Linked DNA regions of Desulfocurvus vexinensis DSM 17965. The protein of the gene in region 1 interacts with the protein of each later gene in a pairwise test. Links are inferred from orthologs where the notes say so. Each region holds a gene or a part of one and is shown on either strand. Other genes may lie near its edges.

What was found.
Region 2: the proteins of ftsZ (region 1) and rlmN interact in binary tests that used the Escherichia coli proteins (3 or more experiments, as listed by UniProt). The link is inferred for Desulfocurvus vexinensis DSM 17965 from one-to-one orthologs.

Annotation. Positions count from the first base shown.
Region 1 is NZ_JAEX01000007.1:130,088-139,570, forward strand. The notes cover bases 4,876-7,699. They hold ftsZ (cell division protein FtsZ), read right to left. Parts: upstream 7,082-7,699; coding sequence 5,669-7,081; downstream 4,876-5,668. Other genes in these bases: G495_RS18330 (M23 family metallopeptidase), read right to left, coding at 4,876-5,539; ftsA (cell division protein FtsA), read right to left, coding at 7,141-7,699. In the rest of the region: G495_RS0108380 (ATP-grasp domain-containing protein), read right to left, coding at 1-684; G495_RS18320 (HD-GYP domain-containing protein), read right to left, coding at 717-1,721; G495_RS18325 (FmdB family zinc ribbon protein), read left to right, coding at 1,958-2,212; G495_RS0108395 (radical SAM protein), read right to left, coding at 2,410-4,104; more of G495_RS18330, read right to left, coding at 4,148-4,875; more of ftsA, read right to left, coding at 7,700-8,370; G495_RS18335 (cell division protein FtsQ/DivIB), read right to left, coding at 8,406-9,233; murB (UDP-N-acetylmuramate dehydrogenase), read right to left, coding at 9,230-9,483. UniProt on the Escherichia coli protein: Essential cell division protein that forms a contractile ring structure (Z ring) at the future cell division site. The regulation of the ring assembly controls the timing and the location of cell division.
Region 2 is NZ_JAEX01000013.1:56,873-66,395, reverse strand. The notes cover bases 5,422-8,285. They hold rlmN (dual-specificity RNA methyltransferase RlmN), read left to right. Parts: upstream 5,422-6,248; coding sequence 6,249-7,322; downstream 7,323-8,285. Other genes in these bases: hisG (ATP phosphoribosyltransferase), read left to right, coding at 7,705-8,285; hisI (phosphoribosyl-AMP cyclohydrolase), read left to right, coding at 7,319-7,705; G495_RS0110200 (HD domain-containing protein), read left to right, coding at 5,422-6,156. Outside these bases: G495_RS0110220 (triose-phosphate isomerase), read left to right, coding at 1-1,144; G495_RS0110215 (amidohydrolase family protein), read left to right, coding at 1,275-2,423; G495_RS0110210 (aspartate carbamoyltransferase catalytic subunit), read left to right, coding at 2,559-3,485; G495_RS0110205 (dihydroorotase), read left to right, coding at 3,496-4,764; more of G495_RS0110200, read left to right, coding at 4,831-5,421; more of hisG, read left to right, coding at 8,286-8,598; G495_RS21740 (hypothetical protein), read right to left, coding at 9,009-9,523.

The DNA.
Region 1 (9,483 bases):
ATTGGGCTCCACCACCGCCCGCGAGGTCACGTAGACCCGGTCGTTGACGCTGGCCTCGTCCGGGAACAGGTGCGCCAGGATGTTGAGGATCACCGGCTGGCCGTCGCCGTCCCAGTACACGTCCACGGCGAACTCCTCGCCGGGGATGTTCTCCTCGATGAGGAAGCGCTCCAGGCCGAGCACCTGCTCGGGGTACTGGCCCGCGATGCGCCCCACCTCGGCGCGGATGGCCGCCACCACCCCGGGCCAGTCGGCGTCGGCCTCCACCTTGTGCACGCCCAGGCTGAAGAAGCCCGTGGCGGGCTTGACGATGAAGGGTTTGGCGAACTCCGCCGGGTTCACGGCGCCCAGCCCGGCCAGGGGCACGCCCCGGAAGGCGTAGTCCGGATACAGGGGCCGCAGCAGCTCGCGGAAGGCCAGCTTGTCCTTGAACAGGCGCACCCGCTCGGGCAGCGGCGAAAAGCCCAGGTTGCGGGCCACCCAGCCCAGGGCGTTCTCGGAGTTGGCGTAGACGCGCCGGGCCGGGCCCTGGCGCAGGGCGTCGGCGAAGGCCGCCTCCGCGGCCAGGCAGGGCGCGTCGCCCAGGGCGGCGCGGGCCACGGGCCCGTCCAGCACGGGCAGGCCCAGGCGCAGGGCGGTCTCGCGCAGAAAGCCGGAGACATACGGCTTGTCGAGCAGGAACATGGTCGGCCTCGAATGGGGCGCGGGCGCCCCGGCTATTGGGTGGGAACCTCGGCCCCGGAGAGCACGTTGATCAGCCTGCGCATGGCGTCCACGTCGAAGCCGTCCCGGTGCATCTTCATGTAGCGCAGGGCCTCGTAAGGCGTGCGGGCCGGGCGCCAGGGGGCGGGGCGGGTCAGGTTGTCGTACACGTCGCACACGGCCAGGGCCTTGACGTAGAACGGCAGCGCCTCGCCGGAGATGCCCGAGGGGTAGCCGCTGCCGTCCACGCGCTCGTGGTGGAAGAGGATGCAGTTGACCGTCTCGTGCTCCAGGCCCAGGTTGGCGCACAGGGCGACCCCGGCGGCGGCGTGGGCGCGCACCTTGTCGCGCTCGCCCAGGCTCAGGGTATCGGGGTCGCGGTCCAGCAGGTCCTGCGCCACCTGGGTCTTGCCCAGGTCGTGCAGCAGCGCGCCCAGGCACACGGCGTGCAGCCGGTCGGGATGGACCTTGGGCGACCCGGCGCACACGAAATAGGTCAGCACCGCGCAGCCCAGGCTGTGGTTGTAGCTCTTGTAGCCCCGGGCCACCAGCCGGGCCACCTGCTTGAGGGCGCCGTTCTGGTTGAAGAAGGCCATACCCGTGCGCAGCATGTCGGACAGCTCGCCGAAGCGGCGCTTGGCCAGGCCCTTGGGCAGGCGCTCCTCGAACACGCGGCGCAAGGCCATGAGCGAGCCCTGGTACCAGGCCTCGCTGCGCTGCTCCATGGGGATGTTCTCGTCCAGCAGCAGATCGGGCAGGTTCTCCAGCAGGTAGCTGGCGTAGGCCCCGCGCTCGGCGCCGTCCACATAGACCTGGAGCACGCCCATGTCGTCGAGCTTGCGGCGGTGGACGTCGGTGAAGGCGTCGCCCTTGCTGGTGTAGAGCACGAACGACGGGCCCTGGCGCAGGTACAGGGCGAAGCGGCCCTTGCTCCAGTTGCGGATCATCAGCGGGCTGATGGGAAAGAAGCCTTCGGCGTCCTGGGGCGGGTCCTGGGCGGGGCGGTGCTGGTCGGTCATCGGCGGTCCCGGTTGAGGGTGGCGGCGGGGTGCCCTGGGCTGGCGGAAATCTTCGTCAAAGGCGCGCGGGCTGTCAAAGGGTTTCCCTGCGCGCCGGGCCGGGCCCTGCCTCCGCCCCCCCCGGGGCCGGGGCTTCCCGGTGCGGCCGCAGCCGGGGCACCTTGACTTGCGCGCTCCGGGCGTTATTGTGCCCTGGCGCGGGCCGCCCCGGGCCGCGCCCAGAAGGAGGACCAGCCATGCCCATGTACGAATACGAATGCGAGAAATGCGGCCACAGCTTCGAGGACCTGGCCGGGCCCGACGAGCCCTGCCCGCCCTGCGCGAAATGCGCGGGCGCCACGCGCAAGGTCATCTCGCGAGCCGCGCTGCGGGTGGACCACGCCAGCCCCCTGGACCGGGGCGTGGCGCCGCTGGTGGGCTACAACCCCACGGGCCGCCCCCGGGCCTGCCCTGCGGGCGGCTGCGGCGGCCGCCGCCGCGGCGGCAACTAGCCGCCAGCAACGCCCCTCCCGCAGGCCGCCCCGCAGCGGCGCCCACGGCGGCGGGCAATGCGGCCCGCCGCGCCGCCGGACGCGCCGGGGCGTGAACGACGCGCTGTGCGGCGCAAGCCAGCGCCACGGGACAAAAAACAGCCTCTTGCAGCAGCCTACCTGAAGAAAACGGTGCACCGCCAGTCGCGGGCGCGGGGCTACTCCCCGTCCGCCAGCCAGCCCCCCAGGCCGCAGGCGTCGCATCCGGCGCAGCCGCTGGGCGCGCAGCGGGCCGAGGGCCGGGCCTGCTTGTAGCGCTCCCATTCCCGCCACAGATAGTCGCGCGACACGCCGGTGTCGATGCACTCCCAGGGGAAGGCCTCGTCCTGGCCGCGCTCGCGGTCCAGGAAGGCCCCGGGGTCGCCGTCCCAGGCCTTGAGCGCCCGGCGCCAGCCCATGCCCGGGCGCGCGGCCAGCTCCGCCAGATCGAACACCGTCTCGTCGCCACGCGCCAGCAGGGCCTGGAGCCGCGCCGGGCCGGGCCGTTCCAGCATGGCCCGGAAGCCCCGCAGGGGGCGCACCAGATCGCGCACCCGGCCCAGGGCCCATTCCAGCTGCGCCTCGTCGGCCATGGGTGCCCACTGGAAGGGCGTCCACGGCTTGGGCACCAGGCAGCTGGCGCTCACGGTGACGTGCTCCACCCCCCGGCTCTTGCCGCCCTGGCCCTGGCGCACGGCCTCGGCCATGCGCCCGAGCAGGTCGCCCAGCTCGTCGTAATCCTCCCCGGTCTCCCCGGGCCAGCCCACGATGAGATAGATCTTCAGGTGATTGAAGCGCAGGGCGCTGACCCGGCGCACGGCGTCCAGGAAGGCGTCCTCGTCCAGGTTCTTGTTGGCCGCGCGGCGCAGGCGGCGGCTGGCGCCCTCCAGGGCGAAGGTCAGGCTGCGCGTGCCCGTGCGGCGCAGGAAGTCCAGCAGCTCGTCGGTCATGCCGTCGGCCCGCAGGGAGGACAGGGAAAACTTGGTGCCGCGCCCGGCCAGCCAGCGCAGGAAGGGCAGAAGCTCCGGCCAGTCCGTCAGCGCGGTGCCCACCAGCCCGACCTTCACCGGGTTGGCCTGCTCCACGGCGGCCATGAGTTCGCCCATGGCCGCGTGGCGCGGCGGGCGGTACACGTATCCGGCGGCGCAGAACCGGCAGCCGTAGGGGCAGCCCCGGTTGACCTCCAAAAGAAACATGTCGCGGAACTCGGCCTCGGGGCTGACGAAGCAGGAGCGCCCCGGCGCCTCCAGCAGCCCCGGGGCCCCGGCGGGCACCACGCGCCGCGCGGGCGCGCCGGGGCTCCCGGGCAGGTAGACCCCCGGCCGCCCGGCCACGGCCCGCAGGGCCCCGGCCTTGCCCTGCCCCGCCCCGGCGGCCCGGGCCAGGTCCGCCAGCAGCGCGTCCAGCCCGGCCTCGGCCTCGCCAACCCAGAACAGGTCCACGGCCGGAGCCGCCGGGGCGGGATTCAGGAAGGCCAGCGGCCCCCCGGCCATGACCAGGGGCCAGCCCGCCCCGCGCGCCGCGCGCCGCGCGGGAATGCCCGCCCGGTCGAGCACCTCGACCAGGCTGCGCAGCTCTTCCTCGAAGTTGAGGCTGAAGGCGATGACGGGGAAATCGGCCAGGGGGCGGCCGGAATCACAGGCCCGGGGCGCGGCCTCGCCGCCCTCCCAGAAGAAGCGCTCCACGGCCAGCTCGGGCCGGGCGGACAAGAGCCGCCAGACCACCTGCCAGCCCAGGGTGGACAGGGCCGTGGCCGCAGGCTGGGCAAACACCAGGGCCACGGGCAGCCGCCCGCCCCACTCCGGGACGGGCGGCTTCTCGCGGCCATAACAGATGCCTGTCCAGAATTCCCGTTCGCCCCGTGCCCTGCTCATGCGGCGATGGTACCCGCCGGGCGGAAAAAGGCAAGCCGGGGCACTAGCGCCAGGCCACGTCCACGGCGGCCTCGGCCTGGGCGTGCATCAGGCCCGCGCTGTGCATCTGGGCCAGCAGCGGCTGGATGTGGCTCATGTACGCGGCCATGCGGTCGCGCGACACCGGGTCCGCCGGGATGGACTTGATGGTCCTGGGGTTGATGTAGGAGCCGTTCTGCTTCATGCGGAAGTCCAGGTGCGGGCCGGTGGACAGGCCCGTGCTGCCCACGTAGCCGATGACCTGACCCTGGCGCACCCGGGCGCCGTTGCTGATGCCCTTGGCGAAGCCCTTGAGGTGCATGTAGACGGTCTCGTACACGCTGTTGTGGCGGATCTTGATGAAGTTGCCGCCGCCCTTGTCCCAGCCGCGCTGGAGCACCACGCCGTCGCCCACGGTCATGACCGGGGTGCCCGAGGGCGCCGCGTAGTCGATGGCCGGGTGCGGCCTGCGGTAGCCCAGCACGGGGTGCAGGCGGTTCAGGTTGAAGCCCGAGGAGATGCGCGAGAAGTTGAGCGGCGCCTTGAGGAAGGCCTTGCGCAGGGCCTTGCCCTGCTCGTCGAAGTACTGCTCGCTGCCCTGCTTGTCGGCGAACAGGAAGCCCCGGTAGGCTTGGCCCTGGTTCACGAACTGGGCGGCGATGATCTTGCCGTAGCCGGTGAACTGCCCGTCGCGCGAGCGTTTTTCCACCACGGCCACGAAGGTGTCGCCCACGCGGATGTCGCGGATGAAGTCGATGTCCCAGGCGAAGATGTCGGCCAGGCGGATGGCCAGGGCCGGGGTCTCGCCCGCCTCGGCCACGGCGCCGAAGAGCGAGGAGGTGATCTTGCCGGACACGACCTTGGTTTCCTTCTCGTAGGCGATGGCCTCGCGCCGGGCCGCGTAGCCGTCGCCCTCGGGCTCGACGATGAGCAGCGTTTCGGAATCGATCTCGTACTCGAAGCGCTCCAGGCGGTCATCGGCGGCTTTGAGCACATAGGGCTGGCCCGCGCGCAGCCGCGACAGGGGGAAGACCTTCTGGCAGCTCTGGACCAGGGCGTGGACCTGGGCCGGGGTCATGTAGGGGCCAAGCAGCGCGGCGGCGGTGTCGCCGGGGCTGACGCTGCCCTGCACCACGGCGCTGCCGGGCGTGGCGTCGGCCAGCGGCTCCGGGCGCTCCGCCAGGGGCAGGCGCCCGTCCACCGACGCGGGCACGAGGTCCATGTCCTGCGCGGTGGTGTCCATCTCGTGCAGGGATTCGCGCTGGGCCGTGCGGCCCGTGTTACCGGCGGGATCGTGGAAAAAGTAGGTCAGGCCCGCAAGAATGGCGGCGAAGGCCAAAGCGGCGCACACCGTGCGTTTGCGCCTGCGTTCGCGGGCGCGGTCACGGAACAGGTTGCGTCTGGATCGTAGCATCATATGGCCTCCGCTCGGGCTATACCCGGCCCCCCGGTTCTTGGCAAGGGAAGCCGGGGCCGGGCCGGCGGGCGGCGAGACCCGCCGCGCCCGGCCCCCGGCTTCTTCGGGGGAGGATACTGCCCGAATTTGCTAATCGGCTTGCAGCCGGATGAACGACGGAATCTCGAAGTCCTCCTCGTCGAAGACGAAGTCTTTTTCGCCAGGCCGGGACGCACCCACGGCCTGGGCCAGGGGCGCCCGGCGCAGGGGCGCCTGGGGCTGGGGCTCGGCGGCCTGGGCGCCCCGGGCGGCCTGGGCCCGCAGGTAGGCGGGCTGCTGGCTCAGCTCGGGATCGTTCTTGGCGTTGGACAGGGCGCGCTTGTAGCGCTCCTCGCGGGTCAGGGGCCGGGCGCCGGCCGGAGCCTCGGGGGCCTCGGCGGCCTCCGCAGGCGCGGCGGGCGCGGCCGCCGCCGGGGCCAGCCGCACCGGAGCCGCAGCAGCGCGCACGGGCTGCGGGGCCGCAGCGGGCCGCGCCTGCCCGGCCTTGCCGCCCTGCATGGCCAGGAGCTGGGCCAGCTTGGGGTCCTGCACGGGGCGGAAGTTCTGGGCGCACTGGATACCCGTGGCGATGACGGTGATGCGCATCTCGTCGCCCGCCTCGGGGTCGAACACGGTGCCGAAGTAGATGCGCGCGTCGTCGTCGGCGGCCTCGGAGATGGTGCTGGCCGCCTCGCTGACCTCGTCGATGGTCAGGTCGGGCCCGCAGGTGATGTTCATGAGCACGCCCTTGGCGCCGTCGATGGACACGTCCTCCAGCAGCGGGCTGGTGATGGCCTTCATGGCCGCCTCACGCGCGCGCGACTCGCCCCGGGCGATGCCCGTGCCCATCATGGCCAGGCCCATTTCGCTCATCACGGCCTTCACGTCGGCGAAGTCCAGGTTGATGAGGCCGGGAACCATGATCAGGTCCGAGATGCCCTTGACCGCGAAGTAGAGCACCTCGTCGGCCTTCTTGAGCATGTCGATGAAGGTGGCCTTCTTGGAGGCCAGGGACAAAAGGCGGTCGTTGGGGATGGTGATCAGCGAGTCCACGCTCTCGGACAGGGCGCGGATGCCCTCCTCGGCGGCCTCGAGGCGCCGTTTGCCCTCGAAGTAGAACGGCTTGGTGACCACGCCCACGGTGAGCGCCCCGGCCTGCTTGGCGGCCTGGGCGATGACCGGGGCCGCGCCCGTGCCCGTGCCGCCGCCCATGCCGGCGGTGACGAAGACCATGTCCGCGCCGTCGATGTACTCGCGGATCACGTCCATGCTCTCCAGGGCCGCGTCGCGGCCGATCTCGGGGTTGGCCCCCGCGCCCAGGCCCTTGGTCAGCTTCTCGCCAAGCTGAATCTTGTGTTCGGCCTTGCTCTTGTTCAGGGCCTGGATGTCGGTGTTGGCGGTGATGAACTCCACCCCACGCAGGGCGGAGCAGATCATGTTGTTCACCGCGTTGCCGCCGCCGCCGCCCGCTCCGAATACCTTGATCTTGGCGCCGCTGTCGTTTTCCAGTTCCAGAAAGTCCATGGTATCCTCCCCTTGTTTCCGGGTCGCCCCGGCTCTTGCCAGTTCGCTTCCGCTCGCCGTTACTTGATGTCCACGAACCACTTGCGCATCCGCCCGAGAATCCGGTTGAAGACCGGCTTTTCGTCGCGGATGCGGAAACTCATGTCGCCGCCCTCTTTCTCGGCCCCGTAGAGCAGAAGGCCCACAGCCGTTGCGTAGACGGGGCTGTTGACCACGTCATGCAGGCCGCGGATCTCGCGCGGGTAGCCGATGCGGCAGGGCAGGTTGAAGATCTGCTCGCCCAGCTCCTGGACGCCCTCGATGAGCGAGGCGCCGCCGGTGAGCACCACGCCCGCCGGGACCTTGCCCTTGAAGCCGCAGCGCGCCAGCTCCTGGTCGATGAGCACCAGGATCTCCTCCATGCGCGGCTCGCAGATCTCGGCCAGCACCTGGCGCGAGAGCCTGCGCGGCTCGCGGTCACCCACGCTGGGCACCTCGATGACCTCCTCGGGCGGCACCAGTTCGGCCATGGCGCAGCCGTAGCGCTCCTTGATCTTTTCCGCCGCCGCCATGGGCGTGCGCAGCCCGTAGGCGATGTCGTTGGTCAGGTTGGTGCCGCCCAGGGCCAGCACGGCGGTGTGCTTGATGGCGTTGTCGCTGAAGATGGCCATGTCCGACGTGCCGCCGCCAAGGTCCACCAGGGCCACGCCGATCTCGCGCTCCTCGGGAGTCAGCACCGCCTTGGACGAGGCCAGGGCCTCGAGCACGATGTCCGACACGTCCAGCCCCGAGCGGTGGCAGGAGCGGATGATATTCTGGGCCGAGGTCACCGCGCCGGTGACGATGTGCACCTTGACCTCCAGGCGCACCCCGGCCATGCCCAGGGGGTCGTGGATGCCGCGCTGGTCGTCCACGATGTATTCCTGGGGCAGGATGTGGATGACCTCGCGGTCCAGGGGAATGGCCACGGCCTTGGCCGCGTCGATGACGCGCTCCACGTCGCGCGGGGCGACCTCGCCGCCCTTGACGGCGATGACCCCGTGGCTGTTGAAGCCCTTGATATGGCTGCCCGCGATGCCCGCGTACACCGAGCGGATGTCGCATCCGGCCATCAGCTCGGCCTCCTCCAGGGCCTTTTTGATGGACTGCACGGTCTGCTCGATGTTGACCACCACGCCCTTGCGCAGGCCGGTGGACGGGCTGGTGCCGATGCCCACCACGTCCACCCCGCCGGGGGTCAGCTCGCCGACCACCGCGCAGATCTTCGTGGTGCCGACATCCAGGCCGACAATGAGTTCCGATTTGGCCATGTCACGATCTCCCTATTGTCTTTTGCCCGGCACGGTCAGGTCCGGACCCAGACCTTGCCGCCGAAAATACGTATCTCGCGGGCCGCGCGGTCCTCGCTGCGGCGCACCAGGTCGGCCCACACCCGGGCCAGCCGCTCCATGCCCCGGTCCCAGTCCCGGGTGCTGGCGGCCACGGTCAGGCCCCGGTCCTCGAAAAACAGCTCCAGGCGCCCGGGCAGCACCCGCACCCAGGCCGCCTCGGCGGGCTTGATGGGCAGGTCCAGGGCCTCGAAGGCCGCGATCATCTCCGAAAGCCCGGCGGGCACGCCGTCGGCCTCGGGGGCCACTTCCAGCACCGGCAGCGGCGTGAACCGGCGGCCCAGCACGGGCGCGATGACCGCGCCGTCGGCCTCGGCGTAGAACAGCCCGCGCCCCGTGCCCACCCACCAGCGCGCCTCGCGCTCGGTGACGGCGATGGCCAGCCCGGCGGGCAGCATCCGGCGCACGGACACCGAGGCCGCCCAGGGCGAGGCCGCCACGCGGGCCTCCAGCTCGGCGATGTCGATGTCCAGGGTGTTGGCCCCCAGGGACACGTCGGCCAGGGCGATGATCTCCGCGGCGTCCAGGCGCTGGTTGCCGGTGACGCTGATCTCGCGCAGGGCGAAATACGGGGCGGCGGTCAGCCAGCGGAAGCCCACCAGCAGCCCGACGCTGACGGCGATGACGAACGCGGCGCACAGCCCCAGGCCCAACATCCAGCCCACCAGCCGGACCAGGCCCGCGCCCAGCCCCCCGCCGGAGGCTGCGCGGCCCCGGGTGCGGGCGCCCGCGCCCTTGCCCATACGGAGCGCGGCTCCGGGTTTGGCTGCCAGGGCCATGTTCATGCCACCACCTTGACTTCCAGTTCCAGATCCACCCCGAAGCGCGTGGCCACGGCCTCGCGCGCGGCCTGGATCAGCTCGAAGGCCTGGGCGGCGGTGCCCCCGCCCAGGTTGACCAGGAAATTGGCGTGCAGCTCCGAGAAGGCCATGCCCCCCAGGCGGCGGCCCTTGAAGCCCGCGTCGTCCAGCAGCTTGCCCGCCGGGGCCGCGCCCTCGGGGTTCTTGAACACGCAGCCCGCGCTGGCCGCGGCCA
Region 2 (9,523 bases), on another replicon or contig:
GCCGCGCTCGGTGGCCAAGATCGTGCGCGCCTTCACCGACGAGGCCGGGGTGCCCGGGCAGTGGCTGGAATGGCACGGGCACAACGACTTCCACAAGGTGCTGGTCAACGCCTCCACGGCCTGGCTCTACGGCTGCTCCGGGGCCAACGGCACCCTGCTGGGCTTTGGCGAGCGCACGGGCAACGCGCCCATCGAGGCCCTGGTCATCGAGTACATCTCGCTGACCGGCGAGGACGACGCGGCCCACCCCGAGGTCATCTCCGAGATCGCCGAATACTTCTCGCGCGAGCTGGACTACCGCATCCCCGACAACTACCCCTTCGCCGGGCGCGACTTCAACGCCACCAGTGCGGGCATCCATGTGGACGGGCTGATCAAGAACGAGGAAATCTACAATATCTTCGACACCGGGCGCATCCTGGGCCGCCCGGTGCCGATCATCATCACCGACAAGTCGGGCCGCGCGGGCGTGGCCTACTGGATCAACCAGTCCCTGCAACTGCGCGGTGCCGACGCCATCGACAAGCGCCATCCCGCCGTGGGCAAGATCTCCGAGCGCATCAACGAGGCCTACGAGAAGGGCCGCACCACCTCCTTCTCCAACAAGGAGATGAAGGTCCTGGTCAAGCGCTACCTGCCCGAGTTGTTCGTGTCCGAGTTCGACCACCTCAAGAAGGTCGCCCACCAGCTGGCCGCCAAGATCATTACCAAGCTCTCCCAGGACTGCGAGATCAGGAGCCTGTCGTCGGACAAGGTCGAGCGCTGCATGGACGACTTTTTGGACGACTACTCCTTCATCCAGTACATCTACCTCATCGACACCACCGGGCACCTGGTGGCCAGCTCGGTCTGCCACCCCGAGGACGAGCCCAAGTACAAGACCTTCGACCACCAGACGGACTTCTCCACCCGCGACTGGTTCGTGGAACCCATGCGCACGGGCAAGATGCACGTCACGGACTTCTACAAATCGCACTTCACCGGCAAGCTGTGCCTGACCGTGGCCACCCCGGTGGACGACGAGGACCTGAACATCAAGGGCGTACTCGGCGCGGACATCCGCTTCGAGGAACTGCTCAAGCGCCAGGAAGACCTGGAGCTGGACACCGAGGACGAGGACACCCTGCCGCCCAGCGAGGACTAGGGCGGCCCGGAGTCCGCAACGCCCCCACAGCCGGGGCCCGGCCCCGCGCCGGGCCCCGGATTTTTTCATCCCCCCGCCGCCCGGGCACGCGGCGCCCGCCCTCTTCCCCTGGGCGCCATCTTCCGCTACCATGCGCGCCATGCGAGCCATCCGCGCCAGGGAGATCATCATCCACCCCCGCCGTCCGCCCGTGGACGACGGCGCCGTGGTGTTCGACGCCGGGCGGGTGCTGGCCTCGGGCGCGGCGGGCGAAGTGCTGCGCGGCTTCGCCGGGCCCGTGGAGGACCTGGGGCCCGTCACCGTGACCCCGGGGCTCATCAACGCCCATGTGCACCTGGAGCTGTCCCATGTCGCCGGGAACACCACGGGCGGCCAAGGCTTCACCGCCTGGGTGCGCAGCCTGCTGACCAACTCGCTGGTCAAGCTCTCCCAGCTCGCCCTGGACAAGGCCATCGCCCAGATCCAGGCCAGCGGCACCGTGGCCGTCATCGACATCACCTCGCGCAACACGGCCCAGGTGGCCGCCGCCCTGGACGCCGCGAACATCGGCGGGCTGCTGGCCGTGGAATTCTTCGGTTTCGCCAATGCCGGGGCCCTGCGCTGGCCTGTGGACCTGGACGAACTGTCCGGCCCGGCCCGGGAGCGTGTGGCCGCCGCCGGGCACGCCCTGTACTCCACCCACCCCGAGACCCTGGCAGCGGCCAAGGCCTGGTGCACCCGCCACGGGCGGCCCTTCTCCATGCACCTGGCCGAGCACCCCGACGAGACCGAGCAGATGCTCACCGGCAAGGGCGAATTCGCCCGGCTGCTGCGCAAGGCGGGCGTGCTGCCCGAGGACTGGGCGCCCCCCGGCTGCCGCCCCGTGGCCTACGCCGACCGCCTGGGCCTGCTGGACGAGAACACCCTGGCCGTGCACTGCGTGCAGCTCGACCCGGGCGACATCGCCACCCTGGCCGCCCGGGGCGCCTCGGTCTGCCTGTGCCCGCGCAGCAACGAATACATCGCCGTGGGCCGCGCGCCCTGGCAGGCCCTGGACAGCGCCGGGGTGCCCCTGTGCCTGGGCACCGACGGCCTGTCGTCCAACCAGGACCTGAGCCTGTGGAACGAGGCCGCCGCCCTGCTGCGCGCGCCCGGCGGGCCGGGGTTCTTCCAGGTGCTGGAGTGGATGACCCTGAACCCCGCGCGGCTGCTGGGCGCCCAGAGGCTGTACGGAACACTTGAACCCGGCGCGGTTGCAGGGTACAGCATAGTCCCGGACGGAGCGATCCGTGCGGCGTGACCCGGGGCCCGGGGGCCTTTTTCATATCAGACGCGCGTGCCGCCCGGCAGAGGCGGCATTTTTTTGGCCGCCGCCCGGCCCCGCCGCCCCGCGCGCCCGGCCCGGGCGGCCCACCCCCAGCAGCGAGGACACCCCATGCACTGGACCCACAAGGACTTGCTGGACGTCTGCGACCTCTCCACCGGAGACGTGGAGCGGATCTTCGAGACCGCCGACTCCTTCATGGAGATCAACCGGCGCCAGGTGAAGAAGGTCCCGACCCTCAAGGGCAAAAGCGTGGTGCTGTTCTTCGCCGAACCCAGCACGCGCACCAAGACCAGCTTCGATGTGGCCGCCAAGCGCCTGTCGGCGGACACCTTCTCCCTGGCCAAGTCCGGCTCCAGCCTGAGCAAGGGCGAAAGCCTCAAGGACACGGCCTGGACCCTGCAGGCCATGAACCCCGACGCCATCGTGCTGCGCGACTCGCGCTCGGGCGCGGCGCGCTTCATCGCCGAGCGCCTGGACTGCTCGGTGCTCAACGCGGGCGACGGCTGGCACGCCCACCCCACCCAGGCCCTGCTGGACGCCTTCACCCTGCGCCGGGCCTGGGGCGGCGAGTTCGCCGGGCGCACGGTGACCATCCTGGGCGACATCGCCCACAGCCGCGTGGCGCGCTCTAACGTCAACCTGCTGACCCGCCTGGGCGCCACGGTGCGCGTGTGCGGCCCGCGCACCCTGCTGCCCCCGCGCCTGGACACCTGGCCGGTGACCGTGTGCCACGACCTGGGCAGCGGCCTGGACGGCGCCGACGCCGTGATGTGCCTGCGCCTGCAGCTGGAGCGCCAGCAGGACGGCCTGCTGCCCAGCCTGCGCGAATACGCCCAGACCTGGGGCCTGTCGCGCCGGGCCCTGCGCAAGGCCAAGGCCGGGGCCAAGGTGCTGCACCCCGGGCCCATCAACCGCGGCGTGGAAATCGCCTCGGACCTGGCCGACGACCCCGACAGCCTGATCCTGGACCAGGTCGCCTCGGGCGTGGCCGTGCGCATGGCGCTGCTGTTCCTGTTCCTGACCCGCAAAGACTAGGGAGGCCCCCGTGTCCAACGCCGAATTCATCGTCAAGGGCGCCCGCTGGCGGGGCGAGAGCGTGGACGTGCTCGTGGCCCAAGGCCGCATCCTGGAGCTGCGGCCCTCGGGCAACTACATGGACCCCGGCGCGCAGAAGATCCCCGCCGGAGGCGCGCTGCTGCTGCCCGCCCTGACCGACTGCCACGTGCACCTGCGCGAGCCCGGCTTCGAGTACAAGGAGGACATCGTCTCCGGCCTGGGGGCCGCCGCCCAGGGCGGGTTCGCCAACATCATGTGCATGGCCAACACCCGCCCGGTGAACGACGAGGCCGCCGTGACGGAAATGATGCTCGAAAAGGCGCGCCGCGCCTGGAAGAACGGCCCGCGCCTGTTCCCCGTGGCCGCCCTGACGCGCGGCCTGGCCGGGGCCGAGCTGGCCGAGCTGGCCGAACTGCGCCGCGCGGGCTGCGTGGCGGCCTCCAACGACGGGCTGCCCGTGCGCAATTCCGAGCTGTTCCGCCGCGCCGTGGAATACGCCGCCGACGCGGGCCTGATCGTCATCGACCACTGCGAAGACCCCGACATGGCCCCCGGCGCCGGGGTCAACGAGGGCGAGGTCAGCTCGCGCCTGGGCCTCAAGGGCCAGCCCGTGGCCGCCGAGGCCATGCAGGTCGCCCGCGACATCCTGCTGGCCGAATACCTGGGCCTGCCCATCCACATCGCCCACGTCTCCTGCCGCCAGGCCGTGGAACTCCTGGCCTGGGCCAAGGGCCGGGGCGTGCCCGTGACCGCCGAAACCTGCCCGCACTACCTGCTGCTCACCGACGAGGCCGTGGAGAACTACTCCACCGCTGCCAAGGTCAGCCCGCCCCTGCGGACCTTGGACGACGTGCTGGCCGTGCGCCAGGCCCTGCGCGAGGGCGTCATCGACATCCTGGTCACCGACCACGCGCCCCACGCGGCCCACGAAAAGGAGGTGCCCTTCGCCGAGGCGCCCAACGGCATCTCCGGGCTGGACACCGCCCTGGCCCTGACCATGCGCATGGTGGACGAGGGCATTTTGGACCTGGACACCGCCCTGCGCGCCTGGTGCTGGCGCCCGGCGGAGATCTTCGGCCTGCCCGCCTGCACCTTCAAACGCGACGACCCGGCGGATTTCGTGCTCTACGACCCGGGCGCGCCCTGGGAGCTGACCCCCGAGCGGATGCGCTCCAAGGGCAAGAACACGCCCTTCATGGGCCAGACCCTGCCCGGGCGCGTCAACGCCCTGTTCGTCGGCGGGGTGCGAATCGTTTGACGGACCGCCTCCCGTATCATTATAGTGCTCGTCCCTTGACGTGACGCCTGCCAACCGGAGACAAGAATGAGCGACCCCTATAAAGACGCCATATCCATCTGCAAGACCATCATGCGCAACGGCTACGACGCCTACGTGGTCAATGCCAGGATGCAGCGCCTGGTGCAGGACGACAGCGGCACCGTCGAGCTGGACATCGCCACGGACATCGATTTCAAGGGCCTGGACCGGCTCTTCCCGACCATAGAGCGCTCCGACGCGGCCCTGGCCTTCGCCAAGCTGCACGAGGGCAGCGTCCTCTACCGCTTCTACCCCACGGACATCGAGGACGGCTCGCACCCCGAGGAATGCGTGGCGCGCGTCACCCCCCGGCTGCTGCAAAAGCTCCAGGAGCGGGGCGAGGTTTCCCCCAGCCTGACCTGCCCCTACATCCCGGCCACCGAGGACCACTACCAGGGCTTCGACGACCTGGGCTCCGGCGAGGTCAAGCTCTCGGGCATCCCCGACGAAACCCTCAAGCGCGACTACCTGCGCGCCGTACGCGCCATGCGCTTTGCCGCCAACTACCACCTGCCCATCGAGAACAACACCTGGATGGCCATCCTGCGCGGGGCGCGCCGCGTGCTGGACTACGTGTCCGTGTCCGACATCATGGACGAATGGCGCAAGGTCGAGGCCGAGAACATGGCCGACTTCGTGCGCCTGCTCTTCGACTCCATGATCCTGCACGGGCTGGTGCCCGAGGTCGCCGCCCTGTCGCGCGTGCGCCAGCGCCGAAGCGACACCGAGTGGGAAACCGTCTTCGACCGCACCCTGGCCGTGATGCGCCACTACCCCGAAGAGCTGCCCTTCGACTGGCTGGGCACCATGTCCTGCCTGTTCCACGACGTGGGCAAGCTCTACACCGCCGAGTTCTTCGAGGGCGAGTGGACCTTCTACCAGCACCACCGCGTGGGCGCCAAGGTCACGCGCAAGATCTTGAAGCGCCTGCGCTTCTCCTCCGGCGACATCGACCTCATCTGCCACCTGGTGCGCCACCACAGGCGCTTCAGCTACATGCTCACCGACCGGGGCATCCGCCGCTTCAAGGCCCTGGACGAATACCCCCGGCTGATGGAGATCGAACGCGCCAAGGTCAAGGCGCGCGGCGGCAACTACACGGAATTCAACCACAACATGAAGATGCTGGAGCGCACGGACACGCCCGAGGAAATGCTCGAACCGCTGCTCAACGGCAACGAAATCATGGACTTCGCGGGGCTGCAGCCCGGCCCGGCGGTGGGCATCATCCGCGAGGCCCTGCTCAAGGCCCAGGTGGCTGGCGAGGTGGGCTCCATCCCCGACGCCGTGGAATTCGTCATCCGCTACAAGGAGCGCGAGGCCCTGGCCTAGCCCCGGCGCCGCCCGGCCCGGCAACCAGCGCCCCGGGAGCCCGCGCGGCTTCCGGGGCGGCGCGCCCCTCGGCCCCCAGGCCGGAGACCAACATGGTGAACCTCGTCGAACTGACCCTGGCCGAACTGGGGGCCCTGCTCGCGGACCTCGGCCAGCCCGCCTACCGGGCCGAGCAGGTCTGGCAATGGCTGTGGCAGAAGCGCTGCCGCGACGTGGGCGAGATGACCAATCTTTCCAAGGAGCTGCGCACGGCCCTGGCCGACCGCGCGACCATCGCCTGGCCCGAGGTGGCCGATGTCCAGGTCAGCGCCGACACCACGGTCAAGCTGCTGCTGCGCCTGGCCGACGGCGCCCTGGCGGAAACCGTGCTCATCCCCGAGCGCACCCATGTGACCCAGTGCCTGTCCACCCAGGTGGGCTGCCCCATGGCCTGCACCTTCTGCTCCACCGGGCAGATGGGCCTTGTGCGCAACATGACCATGGGCGAAATCCTGGCCCAGCTCCTCGTGGCCCAGCAGTATCTGGCCGACCAGGGCCAGGACCCGGACGAACTGAAGAACCTCGTGTTCATGGGCATGGGCGAGCCGCTGCTGAACCTGGACGAGCTGATGAAAAGCCTCGCCGCCCTGGGCCACGACAAGGGCCTCAACTTTTCCCCGCGCAGGATCACCGTGTCCACGTGCGGCGTGCCCAAGGGACTGGAGGTGCTCGGAGACAGCGGCCTGGCCATGCTCGCCGTCTCGTTGCATGCGCCGACCCAGGAGCTGCGCGCGCGGCTCATGCCCCGCGCCGCGGCCCTGGCGCCCCTGGACGAACTCATGGCCGCCCTGGACCGCTACCCCCTGCGGCCCCGCCAGCGCATCACCTACGAATACATCATGCTGCGCGGCGTGAACGACCAGCCCGAGCACGCGCGCCAGCTCGTGCGCCTGCTGGGCCAGCGCAAGGCCAAGGTCAACCTCATCGCCTTCAACGCGTCACCGGGCGCGGCGTATGCAAGCACCGAGCGCATGGACATCCTGGCCTTCGAGAAGATGCTGCACGTCAAGGGCCTGACGGCCACCATCCGCGGCAGCAAGGGCCAGGACATCGCCGCCGCCTGCGGCCAGCTCAAGGCCGAGCACGACCGCATCACAACCCGTTGCGACAAGGACAACGCACAATGACCAGACCCGACTTCAACCCCGATTTCAGCAAAATGGGCGGGCTCGTGCCCGCCATCGCCCAGGACGCCGACACCGGCGAGGTGCTCATGCTGGCCTACATGAACCAGCAGTCCTGGGACCGGACCCTGGCCACCGGCGAGGCGCACTACTGGTCGCGCAGCCGCCAGAAGCTGTGGCACAAGGGCGGCACCAGCGGCCATGTCCAGAAGGTCAAGGCCATCCGCATCGACTGCGACGACGACACCGTGGTCCTGCTCATCGAACAGGTCGGCGGGGCGGCGTGCCACAAGGGCTACCGCTCCTGCTTCTATCGTGAACTGCGCGGCGGTGACGTCAGCACCTGCTCGCCCCTGGTCTTCGACCCCAAGGAGGTCTACAAATAATGGCCGCTCCCCAGAACAACGGCGCCCTGATCAAGTTCGGCATCCCCAAAGGCTCCCTGCAGGACGCCACCATCGCCCTGCTCGCCCGCGCGGGCTGGAAGATCCGCCAGCACCACCGCAACTACTTCCCCGAGGTCAACGACCCCGAGCTGCGCTGCTCCATGTGCCGCGCGCAGGAAATGTCGCGCTACGTGGCCAGCGGCACCCTCGACCTGGGCCTGACCGGCAAGGACTGGGTCCTGGAAAACGACTCCGACGTGGTAGTCGTCTCCGACCTGATCTACTCCAAGGTCTCCAACCGCCCGGCGCGCTGGGTGCTGGCCGTGGCCGGCGATTCGCCCTACAAGCGCCCCGAAGACCTGGCCGGCAAGAAGATCGCCACCGAGCTGTGCAACTTCACCCGCAACTACTTCGCCAGCGCGGGCATCCCCGTGGAGGTCGAATACTCCTGGGGCGCCACCGAGGCCAAGGTCGTCGAAGGCCTGGCCGACGCCATCGTCGAAGTCACCGAGACCGGCACGACCATCAAGGCCCACGGCCTGCGCATCATCGCCGAACTCATGCAGACCAACACCCAGCTCATCGCCAACAAGGCCGCCTGGAACGACCCGGCCAAGCGCAGGAAGATCGAGCAGATCGACATGCTGCTGCACGGCGCCCTGGACGCCGAATCCCTGGTGGGCCTGAAGATGAACGTGCCCAAGGACCGCATGAAGGACATCCTCGACCACCTGCCCGCCGCCAACTCGCCCACCGTGGCCAACCTCATGGACGACACCTGGCTGTCCGTGGAAATCGTCGTGGCCTCCTCCACCGTGCGCGACCTGATCCCCGCGCTGCGCGAAAAGGGCGCCCAGGCCATCATCGAATACGCCCTGAACAAGGTCATCTAGGGGCACGCGGCCCGGGTGGAAGACCGGAAGAAGGGGGAGCAGGGGCCTTTGTCATTCTTCGCAAGGGCGCCAAAAGCCCCCCGCTCCCCCTCTCCCGGACCCACACCCCCCTCACTCCAAAATGCGCTCTCGGGGGAAAGGCTGGGGGTTTTTCGGGGCTGGAGGATGGGGCTGTGGAGACGGGCGCTCCAGGAACACGAGACAGGGGGGCCCCCTGACCGGGTCTGATCTTAAACCCCCCGGGCCGGATTCCCTTGCGGGAATCCGGCCCGAGGTTTTTGTTCCGGTATTAAGTATCAAATGCACAAACAAATTAAGGGTCGCCCAATTGAATAAATTGGGCAACCCTTAACGTAAATTTTAAAAATACCAATCCAAACCAACAAATGCATTAACAACTAAAAGCAGGGCTAATCTTCTATTGAATCTTCAAGGAGGTCACGAAGCTCTTTCAGTTCTGGTGAATACACGCCAGTGTAGCAGTATATCATCATGTCTCTGAGAACATTAAAAATTGGGACGGAAAGACATACATTTGTCGGCTCTATTGCCGCTGGTCCTTGATCAATCACGACTTGAATTCTATCAAGTCTTACAACGCCTTCTTTCAGTGATGCCGATTTTGGCAGATAAAAAAACTGCCGAAACAACAAAGATTCAATGTAAGGCATCATCTCCATAATAAACCCTTCGCCGTATCCCTCACGACAAATGGTATATATGGGAGCGACAAAAAGAGAGTCCTCCTGAAGATGCTTTTTCCCTTTTTGGCGTAAAATCTTGGTGAATTCTGGAAAGCAGTCTAGTCCATTGGCAACAATTATAGCTGGTCTTTTCTTTGCTCGTTGGACAAGCAGTTCTTCATGAGAGCGAAGATTTAGGTATTTTACAGGTAAACTTCTGTCTCGTTGCCGAAAATCTCCTG